One region of the Brevibacillus sp. HB2.2 genome, then DNA from elsewhere that is predicted to be linked to it. Evidence: predicted binding sites of a transcription regulator. Region 1 holds the regulator's gene; each other region holds the start of a gene.

The links. The regulator LexA, encoded in region 1, represses DNA repair genes until DNA is damaged. The targets are predictions, from matches to a motif close to CGAACATATGTTCG.
Region 2: HP401_RS25985 (WYL domain-containing protein) is a predicted target of LexA. The motif match lies at 1,933-1,946, and genes of this name have one in related genera.
Region 3: HP401_RS30830 (carbohydrate kinase) is a predicted target of LexA. The motif match lies at 1,385-1,398, and genes of this name have one in related genera.

Annotation. Positions count from the first base shown of each region.
Region 1 is NZ_JABSUV010000014.1:118,295-121,573, reverse strand. Features, by position in the region: gene HP401_RS12660 (DUF4269 domain-containing protein) at 17-592, opposite strand; gene HP401_RS12655 (DUF456 domain-containing protein) at 701-1,186, shown strand; gene lexA (transcriptional repressor LexA) at 1,237-1,860, opposite strand; gene yneA (cell division suppressor protein YneA) at 2,023-2,358, shown strand; gene HP401_RS12640 (DUF896 domain-containing protein) at 2,435-2,632, shown strand; gene crcB (fluoride efflux transporter CrcB) at 2,729-3,094, shown strand; gene HP401_RS12630 (HelD family protein) at 3,133-3,279, shown strand, end outside.
Region 2 is NZ_JABSUV010000050.1:3,169-6,447, reverse strand. Features, by position in the region: gene HP401_RS25995 (YcnI family copper-binding membrane protein) at 1-316, shown strand, start outside; gene HP401_RS25990 (MFS transporter) at 593-1,834, shown strand; gene HP401_RS25985 (WYL domain-containing protein) at 2,004-2,225, shown strand; gene HP401_RS25980 (hypothetical protein) at 2,323-2,571, shown strand; gene rsgA (ribosome small subunit-dependent GTPase A) at 2,815-3,279, shown strand, end outside.
Region 3 is NZ_JABSUV010000027.1:17,437-20,715, reverse strand. Features, by position in the region: gene HP401_RS30835 (pseudouridine-5'-phosphate glycosidase) at 1-238, opposite strand, end outside; gene HP401_RS30830 (carbohydrate kinase) at 242-1,342, opposite strand; gene HP401_RS30825 (MarR family winged helix-turn-helix transcriptional regulator) at 1,535-1,981, shown strand; gene HP401_RS30820 (FMN-dependent NADH-azoreductase) at 2,122-2,748, shown strand; gene HP401_RS30815 (DoxX family protein) at 2,824-3,210, shown strand; gene HP401_RS30810 (pirin family protein) at 3,265-3,279, shown strand, end outside.

The DNA of each region.
Region 1 (3,279 bases):
TAGATTTGCTGGCAGATTAATCCTTTCGTAGGGGCTGAACTCTTTGGCGTAATTCCTGTTCGGTCAACGACTCCAATTGCAACAAGGCCTCATACGGATCATCACCCGGAATATGAAAGTATCGAGCAAATGCAGGTTCTGTTTTGAGGCCGTCTTGCTTCAGAGCCCTGATATGTATACACGCATCCAAGCCCCCTATATGTAACAATCGTGCTTCGATGTCCATATGACGATAGGCGTTTTGCTTTTCCACAGCAACCGGTTGAGCAAACAATTCAAACCAAAAGCCAGCTGTGAAAAATGAAATAACGCACGTGGGAATCCCTTTTAGATCGAGTTTTGTCACTTCAAATCTGGTTGAGCAGCCAAACGCTTTACGAACAACCTGCTTAAACTGATCCAGATCATGACTCTCGCAAATAATATCCAGATCGCTTTGCTCAACATCAATGTCCAATGGGATGGTTCCGGCAAGCACTGGACGGTAATCGGCTAGTACTTCCATGATATGCGTCTGTTGAATCGCTTCCCACGCCGCTTTTTGGCGCATCGTTCCTCTGCTCAAGTAAGAGAGATCATGCCAATTTTTCATGAAACTACCCCCGTGTCTACTTTCTTTTAAAATAGTGTAGACAAAAGTGAATAAGCGCGCAACGAAATTGGTAATCACTCGTATACCTAAATGAAGGGAGTGTAGTGGATGGAAATATTTTTGTGGGTCGTGGTTGTGTTATTGTTCCTGCTAAGCATCGCAGGAATTTTCTTACCCGTTTTACCTGATACGATCTTGTTGTGGGGGGGCTTTTTGCTCTATCACTTTTTCATTGCAGATCCGGGAGCGGGATTGCCGGCATCCTTTTGGTGGGGAATGGTCGTTCTAAGCATTCTGCTTTACGGTGCTGACTTGCTGACGAACATGTACTTTGTGAAAAAGTACGGGGGGTCCAAGTGGTCGTCTATAGCTGCTGCCGCCGGAATTATCCTCGGGATATTCGTCTTCCCACCGTTTGGTATGCTGATCTTGCCGTTCGTATTCGTCGTTCTCGTAGAGTTGATGGTACAGAAGCAGTCAATGGAGCGAGCAGTGAAAGCGGGGGTAGGCTCACTAATTGGATTTTTGGGCAGTGCGGTCGTAAAAGTCATCTTGCAAGTTACGATGATCATCTGGTTTTTTATCGCCAGATAACATATAGAAAACAAAAAGGACAGCCGAGGCTGTCCTTTTTTACGTGGAAACTAGTGAATGAGGCGATAGACACCAATGACTTTACCGAGAATGGTGACATGCTCCAGAATGATCGGTTCCATCGTGGCATTTTCCGGTTGGAGACGGAAGTGGTTCTTTTCTTTGAAAAATCTTTTGACGGTCGCTTCATCTTCTTCTGTCATGGCTACGACAATGTCACCATTGTTCGCGACGTGCTGTTGGCGAACAATGACGTAGTCTCCGTCGAGAATCCCGGCATCAATCATACTATTCCCGGAGACGCGCAGCATGTAGACCTTGTCGGAAGTCACGATATTGTCTGGAAGCGGGAAGTATTCTTCCACATCCTCAATGGCTGTAATGGGTTGTCCAGCGGTTACTTTTCCGATTACTGGCACACGGACGACAGAGTCTTCGAAATTGTCTTGAAAACGATCTTCATCTGAAAGCAATTCGATGGCGCGAGGTTTGGTAGGATCTCGACGAATGAGGCCTTTTTTCTCTAAGCGTGCCAAATGACCATGTACCGTTGAGCTGGAAGCGAGTCCAACAGCCTCTCCAATTTCACGTACAGAAGGCGGATATCCTTTATCACGAACTTCCTTTCGTATGAACTCGATGATGGCTTGTTGTCTACTCGATAATTTTGACATAGAAAGACACCCCTGATTTCTCGAACATATTTTCCTATATTATACCATGGGAGCTTGCGTTCGACAAACATAAGTTCGTTTCGCTGTTGACATGAACATATGTTCTCATTTATGATGAGCTTACAAGAGAACAGAACGTATGTTTGTAAGGAGGCCATTATCATGAATTCATCGACAGTACGTAATCGTTTCGAGAAAAAAGAAGAACGTCGTGTTCGTTTTGGTATCACGAGAGGTCAAGCACTCTTGTTTCTTATTACATTTACTCTCTTTTTTTACTTGTTAACCGAACTAGTGTTTGCTGCTTCGCCAATGGACGAGCCACAAGGCATAGAAGTAACCGTACAATCCGGAGATAGTCTATGGTCGTTAGCTGTTCGCTACTCAGATCAGCATACGGATGTTCGTGACTATATCATAGAAATCAAGGAAGCGAACGGCTTGGATAGCAACTGGATTTACCCGGGTCAGACTCTGATCATGCCTGATATGCCGTAAGTGTTCGGCTGTCTTGCGGGATTATTCGAATATGGTATAATGAAGCGGCACTACTACAGAGTGGGAGGAACCAGCAGTGGTATCTGACGCAGAAATTAAACGCATTAATGAATTGGTCAAAAAATCTCGCGAAGAAGGTTTAACCGAAGAGGAAAAGATCGAGCAAAAAGCATTGCGCCAAAAGTACATTGACGCCGTTAAGCTTTCACTGAGAGCAAATTTGGATTCCATCCGTTATGTGGAAGACCTTGAAGAAAATAAGCCAAAACAGTAAGATAACAATTACTGATACGACAGACATCCTCGCTTGACGCTAGGGTGTCTTTTTCTGTGACATACATAACGCTTTGATAGCCAGGGAGGGAAAGCGATGGCGTGGATAGCTGTGGCGGTTGGCGGAGCAGTTGGCTCTCTTATGCGCTACCTATTGTCTTTACTCGCAAATCAGCCGGAATGGCCGTGGGGAACCTGGATCGCCAATGTTTGTGGATCCTTGATCATTGGCATCTTGTTCGTGCTAGGGAAAGAACGGGGCATTTTATCTCCAACACTCTATCTCTTATTTGCAACGGGTGTCATGGGAGGATTTACGACTTTCTCTAGCTTCTCCTTGGAAGTGGTCACTTTTTGGGGAGAAGGACATCTGTTGCGGGGCACTTTATATGCTCTTCTCAGTTTGGGAGTCGGTCTACTTTCATGTGCGGTTGGAATATGGCTGGCCAGGCAATGGGCCTGATACGTTCAAAGACACGATACATGTGAGGGGGAATGAAGGTGAGTACACAGCATCGTGATTATGAGTTGGAACAAAAAAAGCTGGATGAAACCATTTCAGCTATTGATGAAGAAATGGAGCAGATTCGCAATGAAATTCGCGAGGCAACTGATGACTATGTGAAACAGGTCGTTAACTCTAAAAAG
Region 2 (3,279 bases), on a different contig from region 1:
TGAGTTCCAAGAGTTCACGTTTGTCGGGGCAAACCCAAAAGAAGAGGGCCAATTGGCTTGGAAGGCTTATCAGACTTATGCAAACGGCGAGGTTGTGGAATGGACAGGGGACAAGGATTCCAACACGCCAGCGTCTGTCACTACCATTAAGGCTGGTGTAGGCGAAGCAGGGCATGAGCATGGACAAGAACAAAAGCCGACAACCGCTCCTGCTGGGGAAGCGGCTGGTGCAGGCAGCAACAATACCTTGCCATTGGTACTTTCTGGTTTGGCGTTGCTGATCTCCATCGTTGGCCTGTTTAGAAAAAAAGCGTAAGTACTTCCTAATGAAGCTGTGCAGTGTGTCCAATCATACTGCACGGCTTTTTCCATTGTGTGGAAATTAAAAACATTCTATAATAGCTGTAATTACTTTCGGAGGTGTATATCACATGTTAAAAACACTATTCAGAGCAAGCAAGTACACGGAAGGAAAAATACGAACGGCAGCATGACGCGGACGCATTTTGCACAGTAGAGGATTGTAGAGGTACGATCAGTATGTGAAAAACGGAACGCGTCATCTGCCTAAAAAAAGGTGGATACTGCTTCCATGTTCATGAATGCGACAAAAGTATATATGACCAAAAGTTTTTTGACTTCTCTGGCCAATACGACCATGTTCACAACCTATGCGCTTTACTACATTGTGACACTGGGCTTTAACCCGTTTGAATTGCTAGTGATCGGGACGGTATTGGAGTTATCCGTGTTGGTACTTGAAGGGATAACAGGAGTAGTGGCGGATACGTACAGTCGCCGTCGCTCCGTCATTCTCGGGATGTTTTTTCTAGGAATCGGATTTGCGATGCAGGGGATCGTTCCCGCACTTGATACTTGGATACCGATGATTTCTGTCTTCGGCTTGGTGCTGTTTTCGCAAGTCGTCAGTGGTCTTGGGTATACGTTTATCAGTGGAGCGGATACTGCATGGATTGTAGATGAGGTCGGGGAAGAGAAGATCGGTACGATTTTCATGAGGGCCAAGCGCTACTCCTTGTTTGGGAATCTGCTCGGGATTGCACTTAGTGTGGCATTGGCAACACTCGCTCCCAATTTGCCTTACCTCATAGGTGGCCTCATCTATCTGGGGCTTGGCGTCTTTCTGATTCTGTTCATGAAGGAGACCGGATTTATTCCTCGTGAACGTGAGCAAGGTGCTTCCCACGTGAAGGAAATGATTCAGACGTGGACTTCGGGTGCCAAAGTGATTCGCAGTCAGCCGATTCTCATGCTGATCTTGTTCGTGACGCTATTTACGGGTGCAGCCTCAGAAGGGTATGACCGTTTGTGGGAAGCGCATTTGATCGCAGAAATTGGTTTTCCAGAGCTCGCTGCTATTTCGATGCCCATGTGGTTCGGGATCATTGCCGCACTCGCAAGCTTGCTCGGCCTCATCGTCGTAGGCGTTGTGGAAAAAAGGCTGGATGTGAACAATGAGCGGGTTGTCCTTGTGGGCATGTTCACGTTGACGGGGCTTAAAATTGCAGCAATGATAACTTTTGCCTTTTCTCCTAGCTTTAGCTGGGCATTAGTTGCATTGCTGTTGATCGGTGTGATCCAGTCATTGAGCAGTCCGCTGTATGATACGTGGCTGAATGTAAACATTGAAAGCAATGTGCGAGCGACGGTTTTGTCGATGATGGGCCAGTCCAATGCTTTGGGACAAACGGCAGGTGGTCCTGCTGTCGGATGGATTGGGACGCGTTTTTCGATTCGCGCTTCGCTCGTTGCAGCGGCTATCTTGTTAGCACCGATTCTGATTGTGTTCGGACGTGCGCTTAGAAGGCGCTGATTCACATACACAGTGTAACAAGCAAAAGGCATGTGTCCATTTTTTAGGGCGCATGCTTTTTTGTTGAGGCAATCGTTGGTTTTTGTAATCAAAACTTGCGAACAAACGTTCTCTTTTGATATGATGATTTCAACAACAAGAAGACACATTTTGTGGTGGTGAGAACCTGATGATTCAGGAGTTGAGAAGGTACGCAGCGAGGCAGCAAGCAGTAGAGATCATCTATTTGAAGAAGGATGGGGAGGCTAGCAGGCGTACGATTCGTGTGGTTCATATCGATGGGAACAAAGGGAGCTTGAAAGCATACTGTTATAGGAGGAAGGCGTATCGTGTATTTGTGTTGGAAAACATTTTGGCGATCGCACCTGTGGCAGGGTATTTTGCCGGATGAAAAGGAATCATCCTCCACGCCCCCAGCCTATTCCAGCCATACTATGTTATACTAAATAGGTAAACAACTTCAAAAAAGAGGAAGGGCGGGGACAACAATGGAGTTCTTCATTGTCATTGTCATCATGTTCTTGATCGTAGTGTTTGTCTTAGCGTCCAAAGCTGCAAAAGGCGGAAGTGGGCGCTCTCATTCCTCTTCAGACAGCGGGGGCGGAGCCTTCTATGTAGACAGCTCTCACAATCACCATCATCGAAGTCATGATTCAAATGATCGTTGGGATAGCTATGACAGCGGAAGCGATAGCGGTGGTGGCGGAGATAGCGGAGGCGGCGGCGGGGGAGATTGACGCTGTTGCATTTTGTTTCATTATGGTACAATAATTGGGAAATATGATTCCAAACCTGAATGGTAGGTTTGCTAAAGGAGAGATGTTTTATGGTAGTCATCAAATTTGTTCAGAGTGTCGTAGTCGGGGTCACGGGAATCCTCCTTTCAAGCGAACAGTAATATCGTTCACCAAATGAGGATTCGACTGTGACTGGTTCTGGCTGATAGCCATATATCTAACCAATTGCAGGGGGAATCCGCAGTGAATCAAACAACCAATCAACAAGTATTGCAATCTATGGGCTGGAATGAGTATTTTGCTAATCATTTTACCCCTTATGCTGAGCAAGGCTTCAGTGTGGGACGTATCACACTTGAACATAAACGTATTTATCGTCTGTGGAGTGAGCATGGCGAGCTCCTAGGCGAGGTAACAGGTAAGCTTCGTTATGAGGCAACCGGACGAGAAGATTTTCCGGCTGTCGGGGACTGGGTAGTGATCAGTGCCCGCCCAGAGGAAAAGAAAGCCTCGATCCACGGACTTCTTCCACGTAAGAGCAAGTTTTCCCGCAAGGTAGCTGGGGATACAGTGGAAGAGCAGATTGTGGCTGCGAACGTCGATACGGTTTTCCTTGTGAATTCCTTAAACAATGATTTAAATCTGCGCAGGATTGAACGCTATCTCATTCTTGCGTGGGAAAGTGGAGCCAATCCGGTGATTGTGCTA
Region 3 (3,279 bases), on a different contig from region 1:
TCGCAAACTCTTCCAGCTCGCTGTCAGTCAAACCGATTTTGATTTTGCCGTCCATGATCCCGATCGTAGCTGGTACAGCACCATTGTCGCGAATGATTTGCTCTACTTCTTTTGCCATTTCGATGTTTTGCGGATACGGCATACCGTGCGAAATGATCGTTGTCTCCAGCGCAACTACCGGCAGGTTGTTCTCCAGTGCGTGGCGTACTTCCTCTGTAAAAGTCAAATATTGTTTCATCTCTTATCGCTCCTTTTCGAATTGTTCTACGGCCAGTTCCAATTGTTCTGCTTTTAATAGAGGAGATACGGACTGCTCTGTTTGCAATGTCAGAGCGGATGCTGCCAATCCAAGGCGACACGCCCTCTGGAAAGACTCTCCGTTTACAATGCCATACAAGAGTCCCGACGCGAACGCATCTCCCGCACCTGTAACATCTACTACTTCTGTTGGATATGGAAGCATATGCTCCTCAACGTCCTCGGATTGATAGTAAATGCCTTCTTCTCCCAAGGTCACGATGACGTGCTTGACGCCTCGTTCCCTGATCTTGCGGCAAGCCTCGGCGCATTCTTCGATCGTCGTGATCTTCATGCCAGCCATCAGCTCGGCTTCCTCGCGATTCGGCAAAATCGCTTCTACTCCGTCCAATTGCTGTGGGAGCTTCTTTGCTTTAATGGAAGAGACCGGGTCAACGAAGAGCAGGATGTTTTCCTCCCGGCAACGTTCGATGATGTAGGCCAAGCAGTCCGCCGGAATGTTTGTATCGATGAAAACCACGTGGGCTGCTGCAATGTGCGACCATTTTTCTGCGAACATCTCCGGTGTGAGAGCATCGTAAATATCCATGTTCGCCAAAGAAACAACCATCTCGCCGTCAATATCGAGAAGCGCCGTATACGTTCCCGTACGCTGTGTAGGCAGTCTCCACACTTGGCTGATGTGCACCCCGTGCTTTTTCGTCTCCTGCAAGAGCCACTCGCCTTCTTTGTCCTCGCCAACGCTGGTGATGAGGGACGTATTGCAGCCAAGACGACCGAGGTTCTCCGCGATATTCCGTGCCACCCCTCCACACGATTCCATAATCGTTACGGGATTGGATGAGTGTAGACGCACCTGTTGCTTGCCGCGTGCTTTGCGGTCCAGGTTGGCCCCACCGATACAAGCAATCATTCCTTCATCACGAAGTACATAAGCCCGTCCTTTGATTTCCCCGCGTTTGGTCAACTGTGCGATGTAGCCAGCTACCGCTGAACGTGAGATGCCAATCAGATCAGCCAGCTCCTGTTGCGTGATAAAAGGATTTTGCCGGATATGATGAAGGATCTGCATGTCTTTTTCCACGGTCATCCTCCTTTCTTCTGTTACGCTTTCACAGCTTGTTTACAAACAAAAGTTTATCATGCGGACAACTGTTTTCACAAGTGTGTTTTTCATTTTATTTTTTCTAAATTTGACAAATAGGAATGCGATCATGTAGGATTATCTTAAATTAAAGATATCGAAATTTCGATGTAGATGTAAAGGAGGGTCCATATGTCTGACAAACCACTGCGAAATGATCCCCTCGATCTTTTTGTCGTTTTATCAAGGTCATACAACTGGGTTACCGCTCACTCCAATCGTCACATTCGCGAGCATGGACTAAATCCAACTGAATTCGGCGTACTAGAGGTATTATTTCATAAAGGTCCTCAACCATTGCAGCAAATTGGCGAAAAAATATTGATCTCCAGCGGAAACATCACATACGTTGTGGACAAACTCGAAAAGAAGCAACTGCTCATTCGCAAGCCCTGTTCAGCAGACAGACGCGTCATTTTTGCAGAACTCACTGAAAAAGGGCATCAATTTTTGTCTGAAATCTTCCCGCCTCATCAACTCGCAATTGAGAAAGCGATGGAAGGTCTCACACCAGAAGAACAGCGTCAAGCAATCGAACTGCTTAAAAAATTGGGACGTACTGCTCAAGCTACTTATTAGACGAGCAGTCCCCGTCCCCGCTCTCCAACACTATCTTTCAAAAAAGTGTTGACAAAAGATCCAATACGTAATAATCTTAAAATCAAGATATACACATTAAAAGTTAGTGGCTTACTAAACGGAAGGGGAATGAAATTTCCATGAGTAAAGTACTTTTTATTAAAGCAAACGATCGCCCAGTTGAGCAGGCTACAAGTGTAAAGCTGTACGAAGCTTTCACGAAAGCATACAAAGAAACACATCCAAATGACGAAATCGTTGAGTTGGATCTGTTTGCAGAAAACCTCCCTTATTACGGTAACGACATGCTGACTGCTATGTGGAAAGCAGGAAACGGCATCGAGCTGTCTGCTGATGAGCAAAAACGTGCTGACTTGGTTAACAAATACCTGAACCAATTTACAGCAGCAGACAAAATCGTATTTGCTTTCCCAATGTGGAACTTCACTGTTCCTGCTGTTCTGCACTCATACATGGATTACCTCTCCCAAGCAGGCAAAACATTCAAGTACACAGCTGAAGGTCCAGTTGGTCTGATGGGCGACAAAAAAGTAGCTCTGTTGAGTGCACGCGGTGGCGTTTATTCCGAAGGGCCTATGGCTCAGATGGAAATGGCAAACAAATACGTTCGCACGATCCTCGGCTTCTGGGGCGTTAGCAATGTAACCGAAGTAATCGTAGAAGGTCACAACCAATTCCAAGACAAAGCAGCTGAGCTCGTTGCAGCTGGTGTAGAAAAAGCAGTAAAACTGGCGGAATCCTTCTAAGGCCCGCCAGCCTTTTTGGACAAATATCTCAAAATAAAGATATACTAATTAAAAGTAATTAAGGAGAGATGAAAAGTGTTGGATACTGGATTGTTGTTAATTCGTTTGGTCATTGGTTTGACGTTTGCAGGTCATGGTACGCAGAAATTGTTTGGTTGGTTTGGTGGTCATGGTTTGAAAGGAACAGGCGGCTGGCTGGAGTCCATCGGAGTGAAACCTGGAGTAGCGATGGCCTTTGTCGCTGGATTGTCTGAACTCGTTGGTGGTCTGATGTTTGCGGCAGGCGTAGGTATCTGGCCAAGTGCTATTTTGCTTGCTTTCACAATGCTGGTTGCCATCTTGAAGGTACACGGTCAAAATGGATATTGGGTCACACAAAACGGATTCGAATACAACCTGGCATTAATCGCAGTTGTTATTGGTGTGGCGTTGATCGGTCCAGGTGCATACATCTTGTTTTAATGGTAACCCCTCACAACCCGTAAGCCAGCAATCGTACTAAGGGAGGAACATCAGATGGAAATCCGCGTC